Regions from separate parts of the Methylotenera sp. L2L1 genome, predicted to be linked through region 3. Evidence: predicted binding sites of a transcription regulator. Region 3 holds the regulator's gene; each other region holds the start of a gene.
The links. The regulator FliA, encoded in region 3, starts transcription of late flagellar genes. The targets are predictions, from matches to a motif close to CTAAAGTTNNCNNAAANNNTGCCGATANNA.
Positions count from the first base shown of each region.

Region 1: the regulator FliA is predicted to act here: its motif matches at 3,954-3,983, upstream of FG24_RS11770 (flagellar protein FlaG).
Region 2: the regulator FliA is predicted to act here: its motif matches at 2,745-2,774, upstream of flgM (flagellar biosynthesis anti-sigma factor FlgM).

Region 1 is NZ_JQMG01000001.1:2,498,042-2,503,410, forward strand. Features, by position in the region: gene FG24_RS11755 (DUF934 domain-containing protein) at 1-308, opposite strand, end outside; gene FG24_RS11760 (nitrite/sulfite reductase) at 301-2,061, opposite strand; gene FG24_RS11765 (PLP-dependent aminotransferase family protein) at 2,197-3,627, opposite strand; gene FG24_RS11770 (flagellar protein FlaG) at 4,059-4,439, shown strand; partial or broken gene FG24_RS12590 (DUF1348 family protein) at 4,675-4,758, opposite strand; gene FG24_RS11775 (hypothetical protein) at 5,127-5,369, shown strand, end outside.
Region 2 is NZ_JQMG01000001.1:2,345,569-2,350,937, forward strand. Features, by position in the region: gene recQ (DNA helicase RecQ) at 1-1,576, shown strand, start outside; gene FG24_RS11100 (flagella synthesis protein FlgN) at 1,869-2,342, opposite strand; gene flgM (flagellar biosynthesis anti-sigma factor FlgM) at 2,351-2,689, opposite strand; gene flgA (flagellar basal body P-ring formation chaperone FlgA) at 2,848-3,582, opposite strand; gene flgB (flagellar basal body rod protein FlgB) at 3,894-4,301, shown strand; gene flgC (flagellar basal body rod protein FlgC) at 4,382-4,789, shown strand; gene FG24_RS11125 (flagellar hook assembly protein FlgD) at 4,852-5,369, shown strand, end outside.
Region 3 is NZ_JQMG01000001.1:1,989,396-1,994,764, forward strand. Features, by position in the region: gene FG24_RS09415 (PepSY domain-containing protein) at 1-486, shown strand, start outside; gene motD (flagellar motor protein MotD) at 628-1,485, opposite strand; gene FG24_RS09425 (flagellar motor protein) at 1,511-2,260, opposite strand; gene FG24_RS09430 (RNA polymerase sigma factor FliA) at 2,242-2,976, opposite strand; gene FG24_RS09435 (MinD/ParA family ATP-binding protein) at 2,991-3,830, opposite strand; gene flhF (flagellar biosynthesis protein FlhF) at 3,833-5,167, opposite strand; gene flhA (flagellar biosynthesis protein FlhA) at 5,164-5,369, opposite strand, start outside.

The DNA.
Region 1 (5,369 bases), 510 kb from region 3:
GAATATCCGCGGCCATCGGTATAACTAGGAAAATCTATCGCAATAAACGCAATATTTGCTTGGCACAACGCTTTTATCTGCTGATTGGGGTCATCATCAAGATCAGCATCTGATGGGATTAATATCGCGACAGGAAATTGACGATTAGCCAATGTCAGCTGATGCTTAAACCAGCTATCTAATGTCATCATCCAGTCTGTTTCATCAGGTGGAACCGACAATGCCAATTCATTCTCAACATCAAAGCATTGCACATGATTCACTTCAAGCAGACCACCTCGTATTAGGTTCATGTTAGGCTCAGACATTAGATTCCCTCACTAAGTTTGCAGTCTTTGAAAGTAGCGGGTCTGCATAGACTTCTTTTTTAAAAGGATCAATGCCAACTCGGTCAACCACATCAATAAATCGCTCAACATCACTTTCTCTTAGCGTTAAATATGTTTGAATTAAACGCGCGATCACATCTGGCACTTGCTCACGTGCAAATGAAGGGCCTATAACCCGACCAATTGCCGCGCTTGCGCCACACCTTGAACTTTCATCGTTGTCTTTACTTGATTTGGTCTCTGAATGGAGTGCACCAGATTGTCTACCGCCAATGGTGATTTGGTACCACTCCTCACCTGCTTTATCCACGCCCAAAATTCCAATATGGCCAACATGATGATGCCCACATGAGTTCATGCAACCAGATAAATTAAGATCAAGCTCACCAATTTCATGCACATAATCTAAATCATCAAATCTTTGCTGAATCGCAGTTGCAACTGGAATAGAAACAGCATTTGCCAAACTACAATAATCACCGCCGGGGCAAGCAATAATATTGGTAATTAGCCCAATATTAGGCGTTGCAAGATTAAGCACATTGAGCTCTTGCCATAAGGTATAAAGTGCATCGATTCTCACATCTGGCAGAATAATATTTTGCTCATGAGAGACACGCAACTCACCAAACCCATAGCTATCAGCCATTTCAGCAAGCACCTCCATTTGGTCAGCCGTAATATCGCCAGGAGCAGAGCCCGTCGCCTTTAGTGAGACGGTCACTGCTGAATATCCTGAAACCTTATGCTGATGAACATTAGTACGGAACCATCTTGCAAACGCAACATTAGACGCCAAATGTTGGGTCATGACAGCGTTATCATTTTCACTCACCGTGTCATAGACCGGCCATGAAAATTTATTGGCAATACTGCGCACAAAGTCTTCAGTCACCGTGTCAGCCCCACCCTTAATGAGTGCCCACTGCTCATTCACTTGTTGTGCGAACACTTCTGGTGTGAGGTCTTTTACAAGTATCTTGATACGTGCTTTATATTTGTTATCTCGTCTGCCATGAAGGTTGTACACACGTAGTGTCGCCTGCAAATAAGTTAACAAGTCATACCAAGCAACAAACGGATTGATGAGCTTGCCTACGATAGGTGTTCTACCCAAGCCACCGCCTACAAAGCACATAAATCCGAAGACACCATCCTGCTCAATTGCTTGCAGACCTATGTCATGCACACCAATCGCGGCTCTATCTGCCTTAGCCCCACTCACTGCAATTTTGAATTTACGCGGTAAGAATGCAAATTCCGGATGTAACATTGACCACTGCCTAATGATTTCACACCAGATGAGTGGGTTAATGATTTCGTCATGCGCAACACCCGCAAAATGATCTGTTGTCGTATTACGAATACAATTGCCACTTGTTTGAATCGCATGCATCTGCACGGTTGCAAGCTTAGCTAGAATATCCGGAGCATCTTCCAACCTAGGCCAGTTGAACTGAATATTTTGTCTGGTAGTTAAGTGGGCATAACCTTTATCCCAACGCCGAGCAACATACGCTAAAGCACGCAGTTGTTTTGAGGTTAGCATGCCGTAAGGAATCGCTACGCGTAGCATGGGTGCATGCCGTTGAATATACAAACCATTTTGCAAACGCAAAATACGAAACTCATCTTCAGTAAGCTGGCCATTAAGGAACCGTTGCGTCTGCCCTCTAAACTGGGCGACACGCTGCTCCACCAACTTCTGATCTATTTCATCATAGATATACATTTAATCACCTTAAAAATTTAGCGTTGATAAACAGCCAAATGATTATTTTTAACAGTGACTAAAGCTTAAGGTTTGGAAACAATTAATAACAGAGACAGATGCAGATAAAAAAAGCATAACAGATGAGCTGTGGCACTATGTCGATGATGAGCTCATCATCCCGAATACTAAAGTACCTAGCGTTGACAATGCCGCCTCGATACGCGCATCCCAAATATGTCCGTAATTCAGGCGAACATAGCTGGTGAAGTGACGCTGTGCAGAAAATATAGGGCCAGGCGCAATACTAATACCATTACTCAGTGCGAGCTTATGCAGTTCAAGCGCATTCACATCATCTGGCAGTTTCACCCATAAGAAATATCCACCTTGCGGTAACGTCAAACACGTTCCTTCCGGGAAATAGCGCTCAATGGCTTCTACAAACTTGATTTGATTCACCAATAAGGTATGGCGCAAATTGCGTAAATGCTTGTCATATCCACCTTTTTGCAGATACTTGGCAATTGCCACCTGTGCCGGCACAGATGCAGAGATGGTTGTGGTTAACTTCAGCCGCGCTAATGCTTTGGCATATCTGCCAGGGGCAACCCACCCCACTCGATAGCCCGGCGCAAGGCATTTAGAAAATGACGAGCAATGCATCACCAAGCCTTCTGTATCAAACGCCTTGGCTGGCATCGGACGTTTATCACCAAAGTATAACTCGCCATAAACATCATCCTCAATCAAGGGGATTTGGTATTGCGTGATAAGCGCCACCAATACCTGCTTCTTCTCATTCGAGAGCAAACTTCCCAACGGATTCTGAAAATTAGTCATCAACCAGCAGGCTTTAGGCTGATGCTGCTGAATAGCACGCTCCATGGCGGCTAAATCAATGCCATCTTTAGGGTGACTAGGAATCTCGACAGCGCGCAAACCAATACGCTCTATGGATTGCAAAGCTGCATAAAAAGTGGGGGATTCGATGAGAACAGTATCACCAGGGCGGGTAACCGCCATCAAACATAGATTCAATGCTTCCAAAGCACCATTAGTGACAACAATATCATCAGTTGTCACATGCAGACCATCAATCATGTAGCGCAATGCTATCTGGCGTCTAAGATTAATATCACCAGCACTTAAATTATCAACACTTGCCCAAGGATCCATAATCTGAACACTTGACGCCATGGTCTTGGCTAGACTAGCCCTGGGAAATAATAACGGGCTAGGAAACGCTGACCCCAAAGGCACAACACTTTTGAGCCGAATAGATTCCAGCACTTCAAATACAAGTTCGCTGACATCCACTTGCGTTGACTCTAATTGATTGAGAGTAGCTGGCGCTGGCGAAGATGGGATACTGACAGTACCGCTCGTCACAAAATAACCGGAGCGCTCACGCGCAGTAATCAAGCCTCGCGCTTCTAAAAGATAATAAGCCTCTAATACAGTGGCAGGACTGACGCTACGACTTGCACTGGCTTGGCGCACTGAAGGAAGCTTATCTCCACGGCAAAGCACACCCTCCTGAATCGATTGAGCAATAGAATTAGCAAGTTGCTCATAAAGCTTCATAACGTTCCGATTATCTTAATGTGTACAAACAGAATGCTACCTTATGCACAGAAAAATACTACCCACGCATAACACCTGATTCTTATCATTGATATATGAATACTTAGAATTAAACGAATAAATCAATAATGAAAGACTTAGAGAGTAAGCTTAAATAGTAGTTTTAATGGTGAATAATTTAGATACCGAGATAGATATGTGATGTTTTAATCCAAAAATCTCAGAATAATATAAAAAATATTAAAAAAATAATCAGTGTAAGTGATTGAATAAATTAATAACTTATAAAAATATTAAATTATTTTCAATTATTTTTGATACTAGCCCTAAATTATCTAAATTTGCTGCCGATAAAGACCTATGAGATACGGCAAGATTTAACTTAATTTATTAACCAATAACAATTTAAGACACGATTTTTAAGGGCTAACATGTTCAACTCTCCACTAGATGCTTACGGCGGCATAAAAATGCCAATCAGCACGCAACAAACAACCGATGCCAAATCAGTTGCTCAGGCTGCTAACGCTAATCGCTCAGCACTAAAATCTGCAGAAACAACGGAAAACAGAACTTCAACTGAAGCCAATAAAGCAATGTTGACTGCCGCAGTGAACAAACTGAATGAGCTAGTGGCACCTGCATTACAAACAGTTCAGTTCTCCATGGATGAAGAAGCTGGACGCATGATTGTAAAAGTCATTGATACAGCCACGCAAAAAACGATCAGACAAATTCCTAATGAAGAGGTGTTAGCCTTCTCAAAAACGCTAGGCAGATTGCAAGGCTTAGTAGTAAGAGAACGCGCTTAAGAAGCTTTTCACTTCATGACATTAGGCGCGTTGTTTGTATAGCGCCTATGAAATGAGCATTTGCATATTGCCACAATATTGATTGCAAATGCTCCGCCCGTAATATAAATTCATATTATCCGTTGTTAATAACCAAGATTTTAGTGAATAACCACGATTATTGGTATAACAATATCTAAATCATTATGCCACTCATAGGCAAATCGTACTGCGATATGGTTTGGTCAAATGCTCATATTTCTTTGATTAAGCGATACTCCAATTCACGTACCCATGTCCGAGTTAAAAACTCAACAATTGGCTCACGCCCTTTCACAAAATAGGCTAGCAAGCCACGCTATGGCTAATTAAATACTTAACTTCGCACTTAAAACTTCTAAATAAGTAGTGAGCGGCGACCATTCACTTCAAATAAAATTCATGTTGACGCGCTATGTATCAACATTGCAATATATCGCAACACAATTATTTTTCGATTAAGTAATGAAGTGTTCCATATAGAGATCTTTATAGAGGCCTTTTATTTAACGTCTAGATATTGAGGATTGAAATGGCTTCAGGTTCCGGAACAAACTAGTATAAACTAGGCTGGATTACCGGATGTGGCGTGGCAGGTTATTTTTCCTTCCCAGCAATCCTTTAACAGGACTAATTTAACGGTATTACCTACCACTGGAGCAGACCAATATGTCCCGCATAGATTCCGCCAACCCTTACCGCGTGCAAGGTACGGTCATTTCCATTGCCGAACTGGCGAAGAAGAATCCGAACTTTGTTATTTCAGCCACACCAGCTCAGATTGAGGAACTTAAACTGCACGACGAGCAGACGGCGCTGCGCGAGGCCGCTGGCGCGCGCTACGCCAATCAGCATCCCGATCAGATCTATGCGCAAGTGGTGTCAGAGGGTAAAGTGCTAGCGACGGTTTAT
Region 2 (5,369 bases), 360 kb from region 3:
TGCAGAGCAATTTAGTGTCATCACTGCAGCGCTACTACGTGGTGAACTGCAAGTGTTGTACGTTGCGCCTGAACGTTTACTCATGCCAAACTTCCTTACGCTACTAGAGCAAATTGAGGACAGTATCGGCATTGCGCTATTTGCCATTGATGAAGCACATTGCGTTTCTCAATGGGGTCATGATTTTAGGCCAGAATATCGCAAACTTACGGTGCTGCATGAGCGCTTCCCGCGCGTACCTAGAATCGCACTCACGGCGACTGCTGATGCCCCCACCAGAGCAGAAATCATAGAACGACTGACACTGGAAAAAGCGCGTCAGTTTATCTCCAGTTTCGATCGCCCTAATATTAAATATCGGGTGCTACCTAAAGCAAATGCACGCCAGCAACTAGAGGCATTTATTGAATCTGAACACCCTAATGATGCTGGCATTATTTACTGCTTATCACGCCGCAAAGTAGAAGATACAGCCGAGTGGCTAAAGTCAAAAGGATGGGATGCTTTACCCTACCATGCAGGGCTTGATGCAACAATACGTAACACCCACCAAAGACGATTTTTACGCGAAGAAGGTGTAATTATGGTCGCCACGGTTGCATTTGGCATGGGCATTGATAAGCCTAACGTACGCTTCGTTGCACATCTGGATTTACCAAAAAGCATGGAAGGCTACTACCAAGAAACTGGTCGTGCAGGCCGAGATGGCTTACCAGCCAACGCTTGGATGACCTATGGTCTGGGTGACGTAGTCAACATGAAACAAATGCTGGAAAACAGCGATGCCTCTCCTGAACGTCAACATGTAGAACGCCAGAAATTGGATGCACTACTCGGTTTCTGCGAATCAACTGCATGCAGACACCAAACCATATTGCACTATTTTGGAGAACAACACCCAGGCGACTGTGGGCAATGTGATAATTGCCTGACACCTACAGACAATTGGGATGGAACCCAAGCGTCACAAATGGCACTGTCATGTGTATATCGTACAGGTCAAAGATTCGGCGTAGTACATCTGATTGACGTACTACTTGGGAAACTAACACCTAAAGTTGAACAATTTAACCATCAAGAACTAAGTACGTTTGGTATTGGAAAGACTTTATCACAAGCACAATGGAGTAGCGTCTTTAGGCAACTAGTTGCAAATGGATACTTAGAGACTGACATGGATGCGTTTGGTGGACTACGTCTCAGTGAAACCGCTCGCCCTATTTTACGTGGTGAAGTAAGCGTATGGCTACGCCAAGACCATGAAGTTACCAAACGTGTGAGCAAGGTTGAGCGTGGTGCACAGGTTAAAGAAGCCTATGCTGGTGTTGCAGATGATCCATTGTGGCAAGCACTAAAGGCTAAACGCACTGAACTTGCAAAAGAACAAGGTGTACCACCCTACCTGATTTTCCATGACAGCACACTGCTTGAAATTCTTAACCATCACCCAAGCAGCCTCACTGAAATGGGTAAGATTAGCGGCGTAGGCCAAGCAAAACTGACACGATACGGCGACGCATTTTTGCAAGTGTTAGAAGAGCAAGCAAGCGGCGTTGATTACTCATCGTACCAATAAACCTAGCACCTACCAGAACCAGTTGATGCTTGGCAAGCCTAACAACACCTCTCATCGACCATCACACTAGCACCGAAAAACAGCTGCAGTCACGCACTAGATACTTCGATTATCAACATGCATAGGCGCACAGGCACGACTACTCAAAAAAAACCATTTCAGACCAAGCCTGTAAATAGCTAAATACTAGCCAACTATGAACTATTTAAGGGAAAGGCCGCGAGGCTAGAAAATGCCTGATGTTAGAGAGTGTAAGCAGCAAGACTGCCTAATTTGAAGCGATATGAAACTGCTAAACAATCAAACCAGAACGGGAAGGTCCTTTTGACTTAGCTTGGCCATCTGGGCCATACACTGAGTTTGCATCATTATTACCCTGCAAGTGATTCAGTAGCTCTTGGTTACGATTAAAATGCTTACTAATTAAAGTGCCATTTAATCGATTAAGCTCTTTTGCTTGTGCAAGAGATTTTTGGAAATTAACCCAAGCGGTCGTGATATCTTTTTTTGCCTGCTTTTCAACCCAATCACTCATGCCAGACTCATTGGATGTAAAACCGTGCGCTTGTAATAACTGATAGCGTGCTTTCGCTGCGAGATTCAAGCGCTGCAGCAACAATGACTTTTCTTCCAGAATTGCTTCTATTGCATCAACATCCGCTTTTACCAAATGCGCTTGTTCACGCTCGAGCAACGCAATCAACTCTGCTACTAATAAAGCATCTTGTGCAAAAGTGACAGGTTGATTGGAAGATGTGTTAGCCATGATGATAATTAAGCAAAACGACTTGTTAGTAAATCTTTCACGGTTTCAATTAAACCATCAGCAACTTTTTCTGAGCTGACAGAAAACTGACCACCAGCGATAGCTGATTTAATGGCTTCAACCTTCTCAGCATCATAAACATTACTTGCTTTTACTTTGGTTTCTAAAGTTTGTAACTTAGCTGATAGTGGTGACAAAGTCACATTACCAGAAGATTTCTCACCTGATTGAGATTTCCCTGCTTTTTGCTTAACCTCAGCCTCAATCTTAGCCGCATTCGCTTTTTCGACACTTGCTTTATCAAGACCCAAGCCAGCGGTGTTTTTAATTGTCTCATTGATTTTCATGGCATTTCATCCTTTTTGCTTAACCTGCTTATACGTATACACGCATCCTTAATGCAGATATCGGCATAGTTTAAGCGAACTTTAGCTTTTTTTCTAAAAATAAACAATGTTTATCAATAATTTAAACTAACTATGTCGCTATCACTAAACATTAGCAGCTAAAAAACAACTTCCACTTGACCACCTTGGCGCGCAATGCCGCTCACCACCTGGCCATTAGCCACTTTAACTTGCACAACTTGCCCTTCATTCGCCTTGGTCATGGCTTTACCTTCAGCAGAGACACGGAAGCCTTTACCAGCTGAAGTAATCATCACAGTCTGCCCTTGTTGCACAACAGGTGAAACCTTTAACATTTCTTGCCTAAGCACAGTACCGGCATTCATCGAAATATTCACAATGCGTCCAAGTGCTTGTGCCATATCAGTGAAAATTCCAGCTGGCAACTGCGTCAAATCACCGGTTTGAAACAACAAGTCCTCATGCGTCACAACCCTACCCTGCGCTAATGGTGCAGCAGCAACCAAATACTGCGCAACCACGCTAACAGTGGCTTGCACATAAATTGTCCAGGCACTAGGTGTGTTACAGCGTACACCAACACTAGTTTTACCCCATGCACGGCTGCCTGAAGGTAAAAACACCTGCAAATCTTGGCACTGCACCAACTTTAAATTCGGATCAATAGCCCCTGCCTGCACAGCTACCTTACCAGGATAGCCTACTGTTTGCGTTTGCAGAAACTCCGCTACTTTCACTTTAACTAATGACAAATCTTGTTTAGGATATTGCTTATTTAAGCTAGCTTGATTGGTTGCAGCATTTGAAGCATAGCTACTGCCAAGCATTAAAGTAGCCATTAACACCATAAAGCTCAGCCGACCACTCTCCATACATGATTTCAATCTTATATTTACAAGCAATTTCAATGGTAAATGATACATAAAACAGGACATGTCGAATTCCAATGCAGTCTACAAAGATTCAACGTGCATTCTACGGACACAGTTGTCTAGCAAAACTAAGAAAAGGGCAATAAATACCCCTCTTCTTATTCAATCAAAGATTGCGCCAAGCATTAGAATTACTTACAAGTGTGATATCGGCAATAAAAAGTTTTACTTAATGGTTTAAGTTTAAATTACTTAGTGTGATTTTTTAAGAAAACCCTGAAAACTTAAGCAGTTAGCAAAAGGAAATAAACATGATTAATAAATTAGATGCAGCGTTAAGTTTTCACCAAAACGCACTAAGAGTACGTGGTCAACGTCAAGAACTTATTGCCGCAAACATTGCCAATGCAGATACACCTCACTATAAAGCGCGTGATTTAGATTTCAATGCTGCGATGAAGAGTGCAATGGCAGGTGCATCTAATAAAGAAGCTTTTAATACCAGCAAAACTTCAGCCAAGCACCTAGATGGTAAACCTTCTAGCATTGGTGGCGACGCACTTTTTAGACCTGTCATTCAAGGCAGTGTAGATGGTAACACCGTGGATATGGATGTAGAGCGCAATCAATTTGCAGACAACGCAATCCGCTACGAGGCTAGCATCATCATGATTAACGGACAGCTCAAAAAAATGCTGTCAGCAATTCAGGGGCAGTAAATTAGCGCCAGTGTTTATAGTGTAAGTGTTTAGCAGTGCTGTAGTTGTGTAATTAGCAGGGAAATTTCAAGGAGAAGTCGATGTCATTATTTAACGTGTTTAATATTTCTGGTTCAGCAATGAGCGCACAAGCTCAACGTTTAAACACCGTCGCCAGCAATCTTGCAAACGCAGATAGTGCAACTAGCGCTAACGGCACTCCTTACAAATCAAAACAAGTAGTTTTTAGTGCAACGCCTTCCAAATCCGCTGATGCAAGCGGTGTAAAGGTGACTAAGGTAGTTGAAGACAACTCACCACCAAGAATGCTGTACGACCCAAAACACCCACTAGCCAACGACAAAGGTTATGTCAGCATGCCAAACGTGAACGTGACAGAGGAAATGGTGAACATGATTTCTGCTTCTCGTGCTTACCAAAACAATGTGGAAACCATGAATGCAGCAAAAACAATGTTGATGAAAACACTGTCTATAGGTCAGTCTTAGTTGTTTAAGCACCTACCAAAACTGATACCCACTTAAGCGTACAAAATACAAGGAGCCTCTAAATGACTACTGTCAATACAGCCAATACACCTTCACAAGCGCTATTAGACGCTGTGAACAACAGACAAAGCAGCACTGCAACGTCAGTTGACGATGCTCAAAATAGATTCATGACACTGCTCGTGACGCAAATGAGAAATCAAGATCCGCTTAACCCTATGGATAACGCGCAAGTAACGAGCCAGATGGCACAACTTTCAACGGTGACTGGTATCGATAAGTTAAACAGTACATTAGAAACGTTAATTAACAATGTACAAATGGGACAGTCTTATCAAGCATCAAACCTGATAGGTCGTAGCGTCCTCACCCCTGGCGACACCATTCAAACTGCTGGTGAAGGTGGTTATTTTGGCATTGAATTACCAATTGGCGCAGATAAAGTGACGGTAAATATCAAAGATGGTTCTGGTGTCACCATTAGAACCATCGAGCTTGGCAAACAAGATGCTGGTACTACCCCACTCACTTGGGATGGCTTTAAAGATGATGGCGTTGCCGCTGCTGCTGGTAATTATAA
Region 3 (5,369 bases):
TTTTTTGCAAACTCTGCTATCGCTGGCCATGACACTATCAAACCAAAAGCTTATGATAGTTTAGGAAAGTGCGTAAAAGCAGCATTAACTAAGCACGAAGGCACGATTGTAAAGACAGAGTTCAAGTCTGAGAAAAAAGTGGGTGTTTATGAGTTTGATATCGAAACTGCAGATGGTAAGGCATGGGATGTTGAGTGCAATGCTAAAACTGGTAAAGTAACAGAGGTTGAGGAAGAAGTTAAGGCTGATGATGCTAGATTCAAAGTGCTTGCTAAAGTAAGCGAGGCTGATGCTAAAGCAACAGCACTGGCTGCACATCCTGGCACTGTGGTAGAGACAGAGTATGAGCTTGAGTCAGACGGCAAAGCATCTTATGAGTTTGATATTTTAGAAGCTGATAAAGAAGAAATTAAAGTAGAAGTTGATGCGACTACTGGTAAGATTGTTGAAGTGAGCTACGAAGAATACCAAATCGGTAAAGAGTAATAGATTTTGTATAAAATAAAAGCCAGCATTTGCTGGCTTTTATTTTTTGATGCTAGCAATTTTGGTGTTAGCAAAGCAATCAAACTACACATACATTGTATTAAACCACGTACGTTGTATTAAACAGCCGCGATATCGACTCTAATTGGGAGCTTTCGGTACTGTTTGCGCTTTAGGTGCTAGGGCAGATGCCTGAGGCACAATCACATTGGAGGTGTCCTCTTGCGTAGGTACTTCATAGGTAATGATGATAGATACACGTCTGTTTTTTGCACGACCTGTTTCTGTTTCGTTTTCGCTAATCGGTTGTGATGCGCCTAGACCAGTTGCACTTAAGCGCTGTTCGCTGATACCTAAAGTGCTTAGCAGTCTCACAACACTGCTGGCGCGCACTGCAGAAAGTTCCCAGTTAGAGAAGAACGTAGTGTTATGAATAGGTGTGTTGTCTGTGTGACCTTCTACCTGTATTTTTCGTTGATTATTTTTAATTAACGGAACAATTTCGCTAATGATTGCATTGGCCGCCATTGATAAATCAGCAGAACCGGCACTAAATAACAAGTTATCTTGTATATCAATACGGATACCACGGCTAGTCTGTATGACTTGAATCTTACCCTCTGCAATCATTGGTGCCAGTTTGTTAGATACCTCAGCCCCAGTTTTGGCCATGGAATCACGCTCTCTGCGCATTTTTTCTGTATATAAATGGCTTAGTGGAAGTGGTTTGATGATTGATGTGGTGTTAGTTTCCGTGACGCCTCGCGCGCCTAGGCCTTTTTCTGTACTTGTTTGGTTGACACCAGAGCTACCATTACCGCTAAAAGCCGTGCCGATAGAGTTAGTGAGTTGTTTGTATTTACCTATTTCTACGGAAGAAATAGAGTACATGACGACGAAAAATGCGAATAAAAGCGTAATAAAGTCAGCATAAGAGACTAACCATCGCTCATGGTTATCTTGATCCTCTTCTACTCTTTTACGGATGAGTTTCGACATAGTTTATAATTAAGTTAATTGGCGACTAGTGTGGTTTGTCTAGGTAGCTGTCTAAGCGTTCCTCAACAATTCTAGGGTGATCGCCATTGGCAATAGACACCCATGCGTTGAGTAACATTTCACGTGTTTTTAATTCTGCTTGAATGTGTGTTTTTAACTTGTTTGCAATAGGCAAAAATATCAAATTGGCAAAGCCAACGCCATAAATAGTGGCCACAAATGCGACAGCGATACCGCTACCTAGCTTGCTTGGGTCGGATAAATTCTCCATCACATGAATTAGGCCAAGTACCGCGCCCAAAATCCCCACAGTCGGCGCATAGCCGCCAGCTGCGTCCCAAATTTTCGCAGCACTACGCATTTGAACCTCATGGAAATAGATGTCAATCGCACATATCTCGCGAATTTTTTCTGGAGGAGTACCATCAATCATCAAGCGCATGCCTTTAATAATAAAGGGATCAGTTTCCCTTTTTAAGAAAGGCTCCAGCATGAAAATACCTTCTTTACGTGCAAAATTGCTCCAGACCAAAATGCGTTTGAAAAGCTCTTTCTTGTCATCAACTGGCTTTTTAAATACTTTTTTTAGCATTTTTAAGCCTTGAATGAAGGTTTTGGCTGGTGTTTGTACAAGTACCGCACCAAAGGTGCCGAACATCACGATAAGAAAAGCTGCATATTGCAACAGCGAACCAACGTTCCCGCCCTCAAGTTTTTGCCCTAGTATAATCCCTGCAACAGCAAGGATTAGGCCGATTATGCTGCCCCAGTCCATGACTTCTCTCTTAAGTTAGCACGTAGCCTTGCAACTGCCTGACTATGTAATTGACATACACGGGATTCTGAAACGCTCATTACCGCACCAATTTCTTTTAAGTTTAACTCTTGTTCGTAGTATAAACCCAGCAAGATTTTTTCTCGCTCAGGTAGCGAATCTATCGCAGCAATCAGTGCATCTCTGAAGTCACCGATGAGCAAGCCTTTAATGGGGTCACTGTCGTGGTCAGACTGAAAGCGATCTAAGAAATGTTCTCCACTCTCTGCTTCGTGAAAGTCTTCATAGTAAACCAGTTGGTGTCCGCTACAGTCACCAAGCATTTCGTGGTATTCAGCGAGAGATAAATTCAGTTTTTTAGCAACATCATTTTCAGTAGGGGGTTGGCCAAGTTGCTGTTCTAATTGGCTAATGGCATGTTCAACATCACGCATGTTTTTACGGATGCTACGTGGCAACCAATCTGAACTGCGTAGCTCATCCAGCATGGCGCCTCTGATTCTTTGTGCGGCATATGTTTCAAATTGTGCGCCGTGGGTGTCTTCATAACGATTAACCGCATCTAGCAGACCCATCATGCCAGCTTGAATCAAATCATCAAGCTCTACACTAGGTGGAAGCTTGGCTTTTAATTGATAAGCGAGTTTTTTAACTAAGATAGCATGCTGATCCAGCAAAACGTCTTTTTGATCTTTTTTCCCATGCGCTGTGTACATAAATCGTCTTTAGCTTAGTTGTATGATGCCTGTTTATTGTTAAAAATATTATCATGCTTGTCATCTAAGCGTTGTGCAATTTGCTTTAATGCAGTGGATGCGATAGCAAGCGGAAATGCGTCAATGACTGAGCGTCCTAATTTGGAAGCGCGGTTTAAATGACTGTCAGCAGGAATTGCACCAAAAAAATCTAATTCAATTTGCATAAAGCGTTTTGCTACTTGCGATATATTGCGGAATACTACTTGCGCCTGTGCGTCTGTTGAATCATCTACAATGATACCAAAAGAACGTCTACCAAGTTCACCGCATACTTGTTTAATCAGTGAATACGCTTGGGTAATAGACTCAGGCTTGCGTGAGAGCTGAATAATAATCTCACTTTCGTTGAGTTTGTGTAAAGGCAGCGTGTTAGCTTTGTTGAGCATTGTGTCCACTAACACCATGTCGTATTGCTGGGCCAATTGGTTGAAAAGCAGATTAAGCTGACTAGTGGTATGGTTGTCATTTGCATTAGCTAATAGCTGCTTTTGCATTAATTTAACGCTTAAAAAGCCATGGCTAGTTGATTTAATTGCTTGCTGTAAGATATGTTTTTCTTGAATAACATCTAGAAGTGAAGGGGACTGATCTAACTCATAGCTTTGTTCAAGCGTATGCTCTGATGCGTGCATGACGAGCACATCGCTGCCTTGATTCGCGATAGAAGTTGCTAGGTTTGTGATTAGACGCGGTTGTGTTTGTGAGGGTAAGGCGGATAAAACAGACACAACTCTAGGCTTTGGTTTTGCCATAATACGTCTTAATCCTGCAGCTTGATCGTTATGCATGACGCTATTATTGAAGTTTGACATGGTTAAATCTCCGCTAGTTGAGAGATGTTTCCAGTGCTACTGGCTTGTCCCATGACAAATGGCAATTCTTCAGTTAAGAATTGAAACGGACGATTTGCAGGCGACTTTAAGTTCAATGCCAAATGAATCAACTCTATTTTATTTGCTAAGTTGATATCCTCAGGAACACGCTGTCCATTAGCGGTGTAGTAAAGCTTTAATTTTTCACGAATAATGACATCAAGCGCATTGCCGATAGTGGCAGCTTCATCTAGTTTAGTGATGATGCAGCCATCAAGACCTTTCCCTTTGTAGGCTTGAATAACATCGGTGAGCGTTTCACCAGTATTAGTCGCGTTTAAGCACAGTAATTTTTTTATAGGTGTTTTGCTGCTCGAAAGCAGTGCAATTTGTTCCGTTACCATACGGTCACGCTGGCTTACACCCACGGTGTCAATCAGAATGGTGTGTTTGTTTTTCAGTTCATTGAGTGCAATAGCAAGGTCTGTTTCATCTTTAACAGCATAAACCATGACACCTAAAATCTTGCCATATATTCTGAGTTGTTCGTGACCGCCGACCCGGTATGCATCCGTTGTAATTAGCCCTAGGTTTTGTGTGCCGTGTTTCATGACGTAACGCGCTGCAAGCTTGGCTGTCGTTGTGGTTTTGCCTACACCGGTAGGGCCAATTAAGGCAAACACACCGCCTTGGTCTAACACCTCGGTTTCATTCTCGATGGTATGCAGATTTTTACCTAGGATGTACTTCACCCAGGCATTTGCTTTTTTGCTATCTAAATTCTCAGGTAGTTTTTCTGCTAAATATCTTGATAATGCAGGACTAAAGCCAGCCCCCAATAGTGCACCAAGTATTTCAGATTTAATCGGGTCGCGTTGCTGAACATTGCTCCAAGCAATCGTAGCAAGTTGCGATTCAATCACATTACGCATATTGCGCATCTCATTAAGCATGAATGCCATTTGCTTACTAGTCGCGACATTGCCTGCACTGGCATGTCGGTGAGCATCATTTATATGTGTTTGCGTGCTTGAGCTTTTTGATTGGCTATCTATTTTTTTAGCATCAAAGTGTTGATGTTCTTCACGAGCACTCTTATTCAATAATGATAATAATGCCGTTGGCTCATCATGATGTTTAGCTTGTTCGTAATTAAACGCATGCACGGCTTGGTTATCATTAACCATTGCATTCATCTCATCTTCTCTAAAAGCCATAATTTCATTACCGCCCGCTACTACCCGATTAGAAAGAATCACAGCGTCATCTCCCAGCTCTTTGCGGACCATTGTTAGCGCTTCGCGTGAGCTTTTACCGAAAAATCGTCTAATGTTCATGCAGAACCTCCAATTAGGCTAGTGACGCGTATTGTTTTTGAGTCGGGCAATTCTTCATGTGAAAGTACACGGAGATTGGGTACAGCACGGCGCAGAAATTTAGCTAGAGCTGCTCTAAGTGGAGCAGAGACTAATAACACAGGCGTTAAGCCCATTTGTTCTTGTTGTCTGGCTGCTTCTTCAGCTTGTCTAGATAGCGTTT